Linked DNA regions of Pseudosulfitobacter sp. DSM 107133. The protein of the gene in region 2 interacts with the protein of the main gene of each other region in a pairwise test. Links are inferred from orthologs where the notes say so. Each region holds a gene or a part of one and is shown on either strand. Other genes may lie near its edges. The genes, in order: rplL and DSM107133_RS17640.

The links.
Region 1: the proteins of DSM107133_RS17640 (region 2) and rplL interact in binary tests that used the Escherichia coli proteins (3 or more experiments, as listed by UniProt). The link is inferred for Pseudosulfitobacter sp. DSM 107133 from one-to-one orthologs.

What each region holds. Positions count from the first base shown.
Region 1 is NZ_CP085154.1:3,082,245-3,084,953, forward strand. It holds rplL (50S ribosomal protein L7/L12), read right to left. Parts: upstream 1,688-2,709; coding sequence 1,313-1,687; downstream 1-1,312. Other genes in the region: rpoB (DNA-directed RNA polymerase subunit beta), read right to left, coding at 1-1,066; rplJ (50S ribosomal protein L10), read right to left, coding at 1,759-2,274; rplA (50S ribosomal protein L1), read right to left, coding at 2,537-2,709. UniProt on the Escherichia coli protein: The binding site for several of the GTPase factors involved in protein synthesis (IF-2, EF-Tu, EF-G and RF3). Is thus essential for accurate translation.
Region 2 is NZ_CP085154.1:3,548,194-3,556,190, reverse strand. Bases 2,011-4,802 are described here. They hold DSM107133_RS17640 (rhodanese-related sulfurtransferase), read right to left. Parts: upstream 3,976-4,802; coding sequence 3,046-3,975; downstream 2,011-3,045. Other genes in these bases: DSM107133_RS17635 (alpha/beta fold hydrolase), read left to right, coding at 4,083-4,802; DSM107133_RS17645 (MFS transporter), read left to right, coding at 2,011-3,049. Outside these bases: DSM107133_RS17655 (flagellar hook-basal body complex protein), read right to left, coding at 1-751; DSM107133_RS17650 (flagellar motor protein MotB), read right to left, coding at 863-1,669; more of DSM107133_RS17645, read left to right, coding at 1,829-2,010; more of DSM107133_RS17635, read left to right, coding at 4,803-4,958; pncA (bifunctional nicotinamidase/pyrazinamidase), read left to right, coding at 4,955-5,554; pncB (nicotinate phosphoribosyltransferase), read left to right, coding at 5,624-6,916; DSM107133_RS17620 (DMT family transporter), read right to left, coding at 6,913-7,803; alternative ribosome rescue aminoacyl-tRNA hydrolase ArfB, read right to left, coding at 7,869-7,997. UniProt on the Escherichia coli protein: Catalyzes oxygen-dependent 5-hydroxyuridine (ho5U) modification at position 34 in tRNAs, the first step in 5-carboxymethoxyuridine (cmo5U) biosynthesis.

The DNA.
Region 1 (2,709 bases), 470 kb from region 2 along the record:
GCACGGGGATCTCGGTGATGCCTGCGTCGATCAGCTCTTTGGCTGTGCCGCCGATCAGATCGCCGTCTTTGTCATACTCAAGCGTCAGCTCGTCACCGGCTTCGATGTAGATCGCGCCGGTTTCCTCGTTGATCATGTCCTTGGCTGCGAATTTGCCAACGATGTGATCGAAGGGCACCAGCAGGTTTTCAACATCGCCTGCGTCAATCATCTGTTTGACCGCGCGGGGGGTGATTTTCTTGCCGGCTTCCGCAATCACTTCGCCCGAAGCTGCGTTCACCAGATCATATGTGGGACGGGTGCCGCGCACGCGGTCGGGGAAGAACGGCGTGACCCAGCCCTTGTTCTTCTCCAGCTTGAACGTGATCGTGTTATAGTAGGCGTCCATGATCGCCTCCTGGTCCAGACCCAGTGCATAAAGCAGGGTCGTGACAGGAAGCTTCCGACGGCGGTCGATGCGTGCGAACACGATGTCCTTGGCGTCGAATTCAAAGTCCAGCCAGCTGCCGCGGTAGGGAATGATGCGGCAGGCGAACAGCAGTTTGCCCGAAGAGTGGGTTTTGCCCTTGTCGTGGTCAAAAAACACGCCCGGCGAACGGTGCATCTGGGAAACGATCACACGTTCGGTGCCGTTCACGACAAAAGTGCCGTTCGGCGTCATCAGGGGCATGTCGCCCATGAACACGTCTTGTTCTTTGATGTCTTTGACCGATTTCGCGCCTGTGTCTTCGTCGACATCAAACACGATCAGGCGCAGCGTCACTTTCAACGGCGCGCTATAGGTCATGTCACGTTGCTGGCATTCCTCAACGTCGTATTTCGGCTTTTCCAGCTCGTATTTGACGTATTCAAGGATCGAGGTTTCATTGAAATCCTTGATCGGGAAAACCGATTGGAACACGCCCTGAATACCATCACCATCGGTGGGGGTTTCCGCGTCGCCGGAGTTCAGGAAAAGATCGTACGAGGATTTCTGGACCTCGATCAGGTTCGGCATTTCCAGCACTTCGCGGATTTTGCCGTAGTATTTACGAAGACGTTTCTGGCCAAGGAAGGATTGCGCCATGTGAACTGTCACCTTTCAGATTCTCTGCGAGCGCGCGCACCGTCGGGCCACGGTACACCGCCCAGTCGAGATGGTTGGGTTTCGGTCAATTCATGGCCCTCGTCCCACCGAGTGCCTCCCGACCTTTGAAACCACATCCTGGAAAACGCTTCATTCAGAAGCCCTTGCCAAGACAGGTTCGGCTGGACCCGGAAAACTCCGGGTCCAGCCTTGAATGCGACATGGGGCAAGCCCCATGCGGTTGGCTTACGCCAGTTCGACTTCAGCGCCAGCTGCTTCCAGCTTGGTTTTGATTTCTTCGGCTTCGTCTTTCGACACGCCTTCTTTGATCTTGCCACCGGCTTCGACCAGGTCTTTGGCTTCTTTCAGGCCCAGGCCTGTGATGCCGCGGACTTCTTTGATGACGTTGATTTTCGATGCGCCTGCGTTTTTCAGAACGACGTCGAATTCAGTCTTCTCTTCCTCGGCTGCGCCACCGGCGTCAGCAGGACCAGCCATCATCACAGCGCCACCAGCGGCGGGCTCGATGCCGTACTCGTCTTTGAGGATTGTTTTCAGTTCTTGTGCTTCCAGCAGGGTCAGACCAACGATGTCTTCTGCCAGTTTTTTCAGATCAGCCATGTTCAGCTCTTTCCGTTACGATATGTGTGTTCCAACGTGATGGGTCAACCACACGCCAGTATGACGTTGCTTTATGCAGCCGCCTTGTCCTCGATTGTGGACAAGATGGACGCGATGTTGCTTGCAGGCGCGCCAATGGCCCCGGCGATGTTGCTTGCAGGTGCGGCGATGCAGCCCACGATCGAAGCAATAAGCTCCTCGCGCGAAGGCATTTTCGACACAGCTGTAACACCAGCCCGGTCCAGAGCGTTCTCACCCATGGCACCGCCAAGGATCACGAATTTGTCGTGGTCTTTGGCGAAGTCCTCGGACACCTTGGCAGCAGCCACGGGATCTTCGGAGAAGGTCAGAACGGTCATACCCGTCAGGAGGTCACCGATGCTTTCGCACGGCTTTCCACCAAGGGCGATTTTGGCGAGCCTGTTTTTGGCAACACGCACTGCGCTTCCGTGCTCGGCGGCACGGGCACGCAGATCTTGCATGTTCGCAACTGTCAGACCGGCGTAGTGGGCAACCACAACGACGCCAGAGCTTTCGAAGATTTGGCCGAGTTCCTCGACCACTTTCTCTTTCTGGGCTCTATCCACAGTTTCACTCCAAGTATGGGGGTTTCCCCCCGGCTCAATTCAGCAACCCAAAGGGTCACCACTTAGGTCCGCTTCAGGGACCGAGGCCAAAATCACCGCGTTGCGGATCCTTTAAATCTCGTTTCCCATCTCAGGAAGGAATTATGAATGCGGCTGCATTCACCCTCCGTCTCGGACAGAACGGGGAAACCACAAAGGCGTCCCCGCCAACCCGCTTGCGCGGGATCTTGTGCGGGGCAAGGTTTCCCCTGCCCCGAAAAACTTACTCGGTAACCGCGTTGTCCACGTCAACCGACACGCCCGGGCCCATTGTGGAGCTGAGCGAGACCTTTTTCATGTAAGTACCTTTGGCACCGGCGGGACGCGCCTTGGCCACGGCACCAACAAAGGCGCGGATGTTTTCAGCCAGCTTGGCCGCGTCGAACGAAACCTTGC
Region 2 (7,997 bases):
CGGCGCGTGTATCGTTGAAAGTCAGGACATATTCACCGACCACGGCATCATCCTGCGCGGAATCGCGCATGGTTATCGTCCATTCATTTGAACTGCCCGTGGCTGGAACGGTGGGGGTGAATTCCAGCGATACGCTTTGCGATGTGCCCAGGTTGTCAAAATACTCGACCGACAGGTTCTGCGTTGCGCCGGCTGATCCGGCAATGGTCGATGTGGCGGGCAGATTCAGGCCCAGCGACACCTGCGTGGTCGGATCGCCACTGAGATTCAGCGAGAACTGGATCGGCTCGAGCCCGTCATTGGTGTCGCGCGGAAATGACTGGAACGTACCATCGTTGTTGGCCGGCCACCCCATCAGCAACAGGCCGGATTCACTGGCCAGATAGCCATCTTCGTCCACTCGGAAAGAGCCGGTGGTGGTCAGCATCATTTCGGGTGCGCTGTCGCCGCCCACCACGCTTGCTTTTGCCGCGACGGGCAACATGCCGCGCCCGCGCACCGCAAGATCGGTGGCGTTCGACGTGCTGACCAGCGATCCGCTTTCGCTTATCAGCCGTTGCGAAGAAGCCCGCACGCCACCCGCAGTATAAGACACCCCCGAGTTGGACAGCACCAGCGAGTTGAAATCCGTGACCACGCGCTTGTATCCGAAAGTGCTGGAGTTCGCGATATTGTCCGAAATCGACCCCAGCCGCGTCGCATTGGACTGCAATCCCGCAATACCTGCGTTGAGCGAAGAAGAAATTGTCATGGATACGCCTTTCTGCTGCATCAGAACCAAGTTGATGCAACAGATAGGCGCGGTGTGCTTAACACAGCACTAACAGATAAAATCCGTTCTATTTGTCAAAGTGCCCGGCCGCTATCGCAGGAAGACCACTTTGATACGGTTGTTGCGGATATCCATCGGGTTCAGCGTTGCGGGATCGCGGTCGGCGTATCCTGTCACGCGTTTCACCCGCCCCGCCGCCAGGCCGGCATCGTCCAGCAAATGACGCATGATTGTTGCCTGTTCGGTCGACCGGTCCCAGACCTGAACATTGGCAACCACCACCGGCTGGGCAGGTACATGTGCGCCAACCGCGATGTCGTTTTTCACGGACCGCCCGGTTTGCACCAGCAAGGCCGCCAGTCGCTGCAGCAGGGGCGTCGCCTGTCCGGTTTGCGGATCGAACAGCGGTGCGTCAGGCATCGCGAACAACTCAACAACCAGACCTTCGTCCGTCAGCTTGGTAATGACGTGTTCCAGCTCGTTTTCCATGAGGGCAGATTCGCCGCCAAATCCCATAAGCTCGGATTCAAGCATCTTGAGTTCGGTGGTTTCGGCATCGTCCGTGCCTTCGGACCCGGTTGCCCGGCTTGCGACCACCACCGGACGCACACCGCTAAAGGGCAGCGCTTCTTCTGAAAACGTGCTGTCGCCGCCAAACGACCCGTCGCCGCCGCCCGACACCCGATTGATAGCGATCGTCGGCGTAAAGTAATCCGCGATCCCTTTGCGTTGCTTTTCTGTCGTCGCGTTCAACAACCACATCAACATAAAAAAGGCCATCATAGCGGTCACGAAGTCCGCATAAGCAACTTTCCAGGCACCACCATGATGCCCGCCGCCGCCTACGACCTTTTTACGTTTGATGATGATTGGCGCCGCATTGCTTTGCGCAGCCATGTCACTCACCCTTTTATTCACCCAAGTGCAGATTTATCAGCCAAGCCTTTCCAGCGGCTTAACAAACGTAATTGTAGGTAATACTTGCCCGCGGCCTGGCAGGTGTCGGCGGTTGCACCGGACCGCGAGTTCTGCGCTGATGCAAAAAAGGATTCAGGCATGGATGAAATGACGGTTCTGGACAGCAAATATTCGTGGACCCGGCTGTTGATCACGCTGGGCGTCGCGATGGTGGCCAATGTCGGCATGTGGGCGGTGATCATGATCATGCCTGCGCTTGAAGCGGAATTTGCGCTGACCCGTGCGCAGGCCTCCATGCCCTATACACTTACCATGGTCGGCTTTGCGCTGGGCAACTTTGCGATTGGCCGTGCGGTGGACCGGTTCGGCGTGACCGGATCACTGATCGGGGCGGCCCTGGGGATTGCTGCGGGCTATACTTTGGCCCTGTTCGCAACCTCGGTGTTCATGCTCAGCGCCGCGCAACTGTTGATCGGTCTGGCCTCGGCGGTAGGTTTTGGTCCGCTGATTGCGGATATCTCGCATTGGTTCATGCGCCGACGCGGCATAGCCGTGGGCATCGTTGCCAGCGGCAATTACCTGTCGGGCGCGATCTGGCCGATGGTGCTGGCCGGGCTGCTGGCCGACAGCGGCTGGCGCAGCGTTTACACGTTTCTGGCTGTGGTCACACTGGTCACCGTGATCCCGCTGGCACTGCTGCTGCGGCGTCGCATTCCTCAGGAGGCGCAGAACGCGGCACAGGCTGCATCGGACAGCAACGCCAAATCTGTGGGCCTGTCACCACGAAACCTTGCGCTGTTGCTGGGGCTGGCAGGCGTTGGCTGTTGCGTGGCGATGTCGATGCCGCAGGTGCATATTGTCAGCTATTGCGTCGATCTGGGCTATGGCCCGGTTGCTGGCGCGGAAATGCTGTCGTTGATGCTGCTGGGCGGGGTGTTCTCGCGGCTGGTATCGGGCATGGTCGCCGACCAGTTGGGCGGTGTGCGCACACTGTTGATCGGGTCGGGGCTGCAATGTCTGGCGCTGTTTTTCTACCTGCCTTCGGACGGGCTGGTTTCGCTTTATGTGGTGTCGCTGATCTTTGGTCTGTCGCAGGGCGGGATCGTGCCCAGCTATGCGCTGGTCGTGCGCGAATACATGCCTGCGCGGTCAGCTGGTGCCTGGGTCGGTTTTGTGTTGATGGCAACCATCGCAGGCATGGCGATCGGCGGTTGGATGTCGGGCTGGATCTATGACGTGACCGGAAGCTACCAGATGGCGTTCTGGAACGGCATTGCCTTTAACCTGTTGAACGTGGGCATCATGCTGTGGCTGTTGTCACGTTCGCGTCCACGCAAGCCCGGTTTAGTCGCGGCCTAAGCCTCACCCTTGCCCGTGACCATCGGCGCCGACAGATGATCGAAGCCGCGCGCACGGGCCAGTTCGATCTGGCGCTGACGCTCGCGGAACCGCGCCTTGTCGACCTCTGACGTCTCGTCGATGCACAGGTGACAACTGACGCCGGCCTCGTATTCGGGGCGCGCCTGATCGGCGGGCAACACGGGGCGGCGGCAGGCGTGGCACAGCATGTGCGGCCCAACCCGCAGCCCGTGGCCCACGCTGACCCGCCCATCAAAGACAAAGCAGTTGCCGCTCCATGTGCTGTCCTGCTCGGGCACCTCTTCAAGGTACTTCAGGATACCGCCCTTCAGGTGATAGACATCTTCTATCCCCTGACCCAACAGGAAGTTGGTCGATTTCTCGCAGCGGATGCCGCCGGTGCAGAACATCGCGATCTTCTTGTTGTGAAAGCGGTCCTTGTTGGCCTCCCACCAGGCGGGAAACTCGCCAAAGCTGGCGGTCTGCGGGTCAATTGCGCCGTCAAAAGTGCCAATCGCCACTTCGTAATCGTTGCGCGTGTCGATCACGGCAACATCGTCGCGGGTGATCAGTGCGTTCCAGTCGGCGGGGTTTACATAATGCCCCGTCCGCGCCGCCGGATCGACATCGGGCTGGCCCATCGTCACGATCTCGCGCTTCAGCCGCACCTTCATCTTGCCGAAGGGCGGCGTTTCGGACGTGCTTTCCTTCCACTCCAGCCCCGCGCAACCGGGCAGCGCGCGAATATGCGCCAGCACCGCGTCGATACCCGCGCGCGGGCCTGCGATGGTGCCGTTGATGCCTTCGCCCGCCAGCAGCAATGTGCCTTTGACCTCCTGGGCTATGCACAGGTCCAGCAAGGCAGGCTTGATCGCGTCCGGCGCATCGAAGCGGGTAAAGTGGTAAAGGGCAGCGATAATATACATGCCACGCCAAATACGCCTGACGTCGCGACCAGACAAGAGGCACGGTTGCCGCAGGCAGACGCCACGGCAGCGTTGACGCGCCCGTGCTTCGGCTGAACGCTGTGGACATGGACGAGATAACAGATTTCACAGGCCCGGGACGATTGCTGCGTGTCAGCGATGGCAGCGGCACGCCGGTGCTGATCTCGCACGGGACATTTTCCACCGCTGCGACGTGCCTGCCACTGGCACAGAAGATCGGCGCGGGGCGGCCCACCTATATCATTGAATGGCGCGGCAGGGACATTGGCGCGGGGCGGGTTCAGCACCTTGACTACACCGGGCTAGGCGATGGCGAAATGGCGCAGGCCATTGCCTATGTCGCACAACGACACGGGGCGGTGCATCTGGTGGCCCATTCCGGCGGAGGGCTGGCCATGGCAATGGCATTGGCGCGGCATGACCTGCGCGCCCGCGTCCGCAGTCTGTGCGTGATGGGTGCGCAGGCCACGCGGTTTTATGATGGGCCGTGGCGGTTTCGCATGACCATGCTGGCGCTGGCGCAGATCGGGCGCAGGCGTGGCTATTGGCCGGTGCGGCTGATCAATATCGGGCCGTGCAACGAGGCGTCGGGCATAATGGACGAATGGCTGGGCTGGAACCGCACCGGTGTGATCGGTGACACGCATGGCCCCCTGTCGCCGCGCCTTGCCGCGCAAAAGCTGCCGACGCTGGTGCTGGCGGGGGGCGGCGACCGGTTGATCGCCCCCGTCGCGGGCTGCCGCGATTTTGCGCAGATGTTCGGCCCGCAGGCGCAGCTGGAACTGTGTGGCACCGCCACAGGCTATCCCGAAGATTTCAACCATGCCCGCCTGATCCGCTCGCGCGCTGCAGCGCAAACGCTTTGGCCACGCATCGGCAAATGGCTGTCTGAACAGGACGCAAACATTGACCCGCCGCGGCCATCCGCCTACGCCATAGGGCAAACAGGAGACACCGTATGAGCCACACCCTGATCGTGATCGACGTCCAGAACGATTTCTGCCCCGGTGGCGCACTCGCCGTGGCCGAAGGCGATATGATCGTGCCCGGTATCAACGCGTTGATGGCATCTGCTGACGCCGTTGTGCTGACGCAAGACTGGCATCCGGCGGGGCATTCCTCATTTGCCGCGTCGCATGCAGGGCACGACCCTTTTGCGCTGATCCAGATGCCCTATGGCCCGCAGGTTTTGTGGCCCGACCACTGCATTCAGGGCAGCGACGGGGCGGCTTTCCACGCCGATCTGAACACCGACCGCGCCGATATGGTGATCCGCAAAGGCTTTAACCCCGCCATCGACAGCTATTCGGCGTTCTTCGAGAACGACCATAAGACGCCGACAGGGCTGGAAGGCTATTTGCGCACCCGTGGCATCGACCGAATAACGATGGTCGGTCTGGCCACTGATTTTTGCGTGAACTTCTCGGCGGTGGATGCGGCGAAGCTTGGTTTTGACGTAACCGTTCAGATGGATTTGTGCCGTGCCATTGATCTGGACGGTTCTCTGATCGCAGCGGTCGAGGCCATGAAAGCGGCGGGCGTGTCCCTAACCTCCTGAGGCACCAGCGCCCTTGCCACTGCCCAAGTCAACGGGCAAAACAGGCAAAGCAAACGGAGAATGCCCGAGATGGTCGACATCGCCACCCGCGTCTGGAATCACAAGTGGAAGATCGACCCGATCATCCGTTCTCTGATCGACACCGACTTTTACAAGCTGCTGATGTGTCAAAGCATCTTTCATAACAAGCCGGACACGCAGGTCACATTCTCGCTGATCAACCGCACCAAATCGGTGCCGCTGGCCGACCTGATCGACGAAGGCGAATTGCGCGAACAGCTTGACCATGTGCGGTCGCTGTCGCTGTCCCGCGGCGAAAGCACCTGGCTGCGGGGCAACACCTTCTACGGCAAACGCCAGATGTTCCGCTCTGATTTCATGGAATGGTTCGAAGGCCTGCGCCTGCCGCCCTACCATCTGGAACGCAAGGGCGACCAATACGAGCTGACGTTTGAGGGCAAATGGCACGAGGTCATGCTATGGGAAATCCCTGCGCTGGCAATCCTGATGGAACTGCGCGGCCGCGCGGTGCTGGATCGTATGGACCGTTTCGAGCTGCAAATCCTCTATGCGCGCGGCATGACCCGTGTTTGGGAAAAGATCGAGGCCCTGCGCGAGGTCGACGGTCTGGGCATCGCCGATTTTGGCACACGCCGCCGTCATTCGTTCCTGTGGCAGGACTGGTGTGTTCAGGCCATGCAGGAAGGTATGGGGGACAAGTTCACCGGCACCTCGAATTGCCTGATCGCCATGCACCGCGAACTGGAAGCCATCGGCACCAACGCGCATGAATTGCCGATGGTCTATGCTGCTTTGGCGGACACCGACGACGCGCTGTTCCGCGCGCCCTATGACGTGCTGTCCGACTGGCACGACGAACACGAAGGCAACCTGCGCATCATCCTGCCTGACACCTATGGCACCAGGGGCTTTCTCGAAAACGCTCCCGACTGGCTGGCCGGCTGGACCGGTATCCGCATCGACAGCGGCGATCCGGCGGCAGCGGCCGAAGTGGCCATCGACTGGTGGAAAAGCCGCGGCGAAGACCCGACGCAAAAGCGGGTGATCTTCTCGGACGGGCTGGACGTGGACAAGATCATCGCGCTGCACAAGCAGTTCAAGGGGCGGGTGCTGCCGTCGTTCGGCTGGGGCACGCTGCTGACCAACGACTTTCGCGGACTGGTGCCGGACGATGCGCTGGCGCCGTTCTCGCTGGTGTGCAAGGCAGTCTCGGCCAACGGACGCCCGACGGTCAAACTGTCGGACAACCCCAACAAGGCCATGGGCCCGCAGTCGGAAATTGACCGCTACAAGCGGGTGTTCGGTGTCGGGGATCAGGATAAGATCGAAGTGGTGGTTTAAGCCGCCTTCTTCCCTCGCTCCCGCCACACAATCAACAACCCGCCCGCCGCGATCAGGATCGCGCCGGGGAACAGGGCGTCCCACGGGGTCTCGCCAAAGAACAGCCAGCCCAGCAGGAACGCAAACGGGATGCCAAAGTAGGAAAACGGGGCAAGGTTCGCCTGTTCCGTCATGCGCTGGCTGACCACGATAATCAGCACTGCCGTGCCGCCGAATGCCCCCATCGCCATCAGCCAGGGGATATCCGGCAGCGCCACAGGGCTGAACCCGCCCAAGGCCAGCGCCAACAGCGTCGCCCCCACCATCGCCGCCGAATTGGAATAGAAACTGACCAAGGGGCTGGGCACATCCTCGTCGAACATCCGCGCGGTCACGGCGACCAGCGCATACATGAACGCAGCCCCAAGCGGATATAGCGCATCGGTTGAAAATGTATCACTGCCCGGCTGCATCACCAGCACCACACCGGCAAAGCCGATCATCACCGCACTCCATCGCACCCAGCCGACAACTTCGCCCAGCAACGGCACCGCCAGCGCGGTCATGAACAGCGCGTTGGCATAGGTGATGGTGGATGCTGTGGCGAATTCCATCCGTCCCAGCGACAGGTAGAAAAACAGCTGGGCAACGGTCACAATCGCCCCGCGCGACAGGGCCAGCTTCCACTGCCGTAGCTTGAAACTGCGTCCGGTTTCACGCCACTTCCGCGAAGTGGCCAAGGCGATCACTGCGGGGATCAGGCCAAAAATATTGCGCCATGCGCTCAACTCGGCGGCGGAATAGTCGGCAGAGAGCAGCTTGATAATCAGCCCCATGCCGTCGAACAGCGCAAGCGCAACAAGGCTGAGCACAATGGCAAGGCCGGTTTTGTCGGTGGCGCGTATCAACGGGGCTGACTCCTGTCAGGGGCGCGGATACCTAAGCCCAGAATTCCACCAATGACCAGCACGGGTCAGTCCGGATCGACCCGCCCGCGCAACGACTTGACCTCGCCGCGCACCTTTTTTTCCTTCAGCCGCCGCTTTTTCGATCCCAGTGTCGGGCGCGTGGCGATGCGGCGTTTGGGTTTGACCAGCGCGGC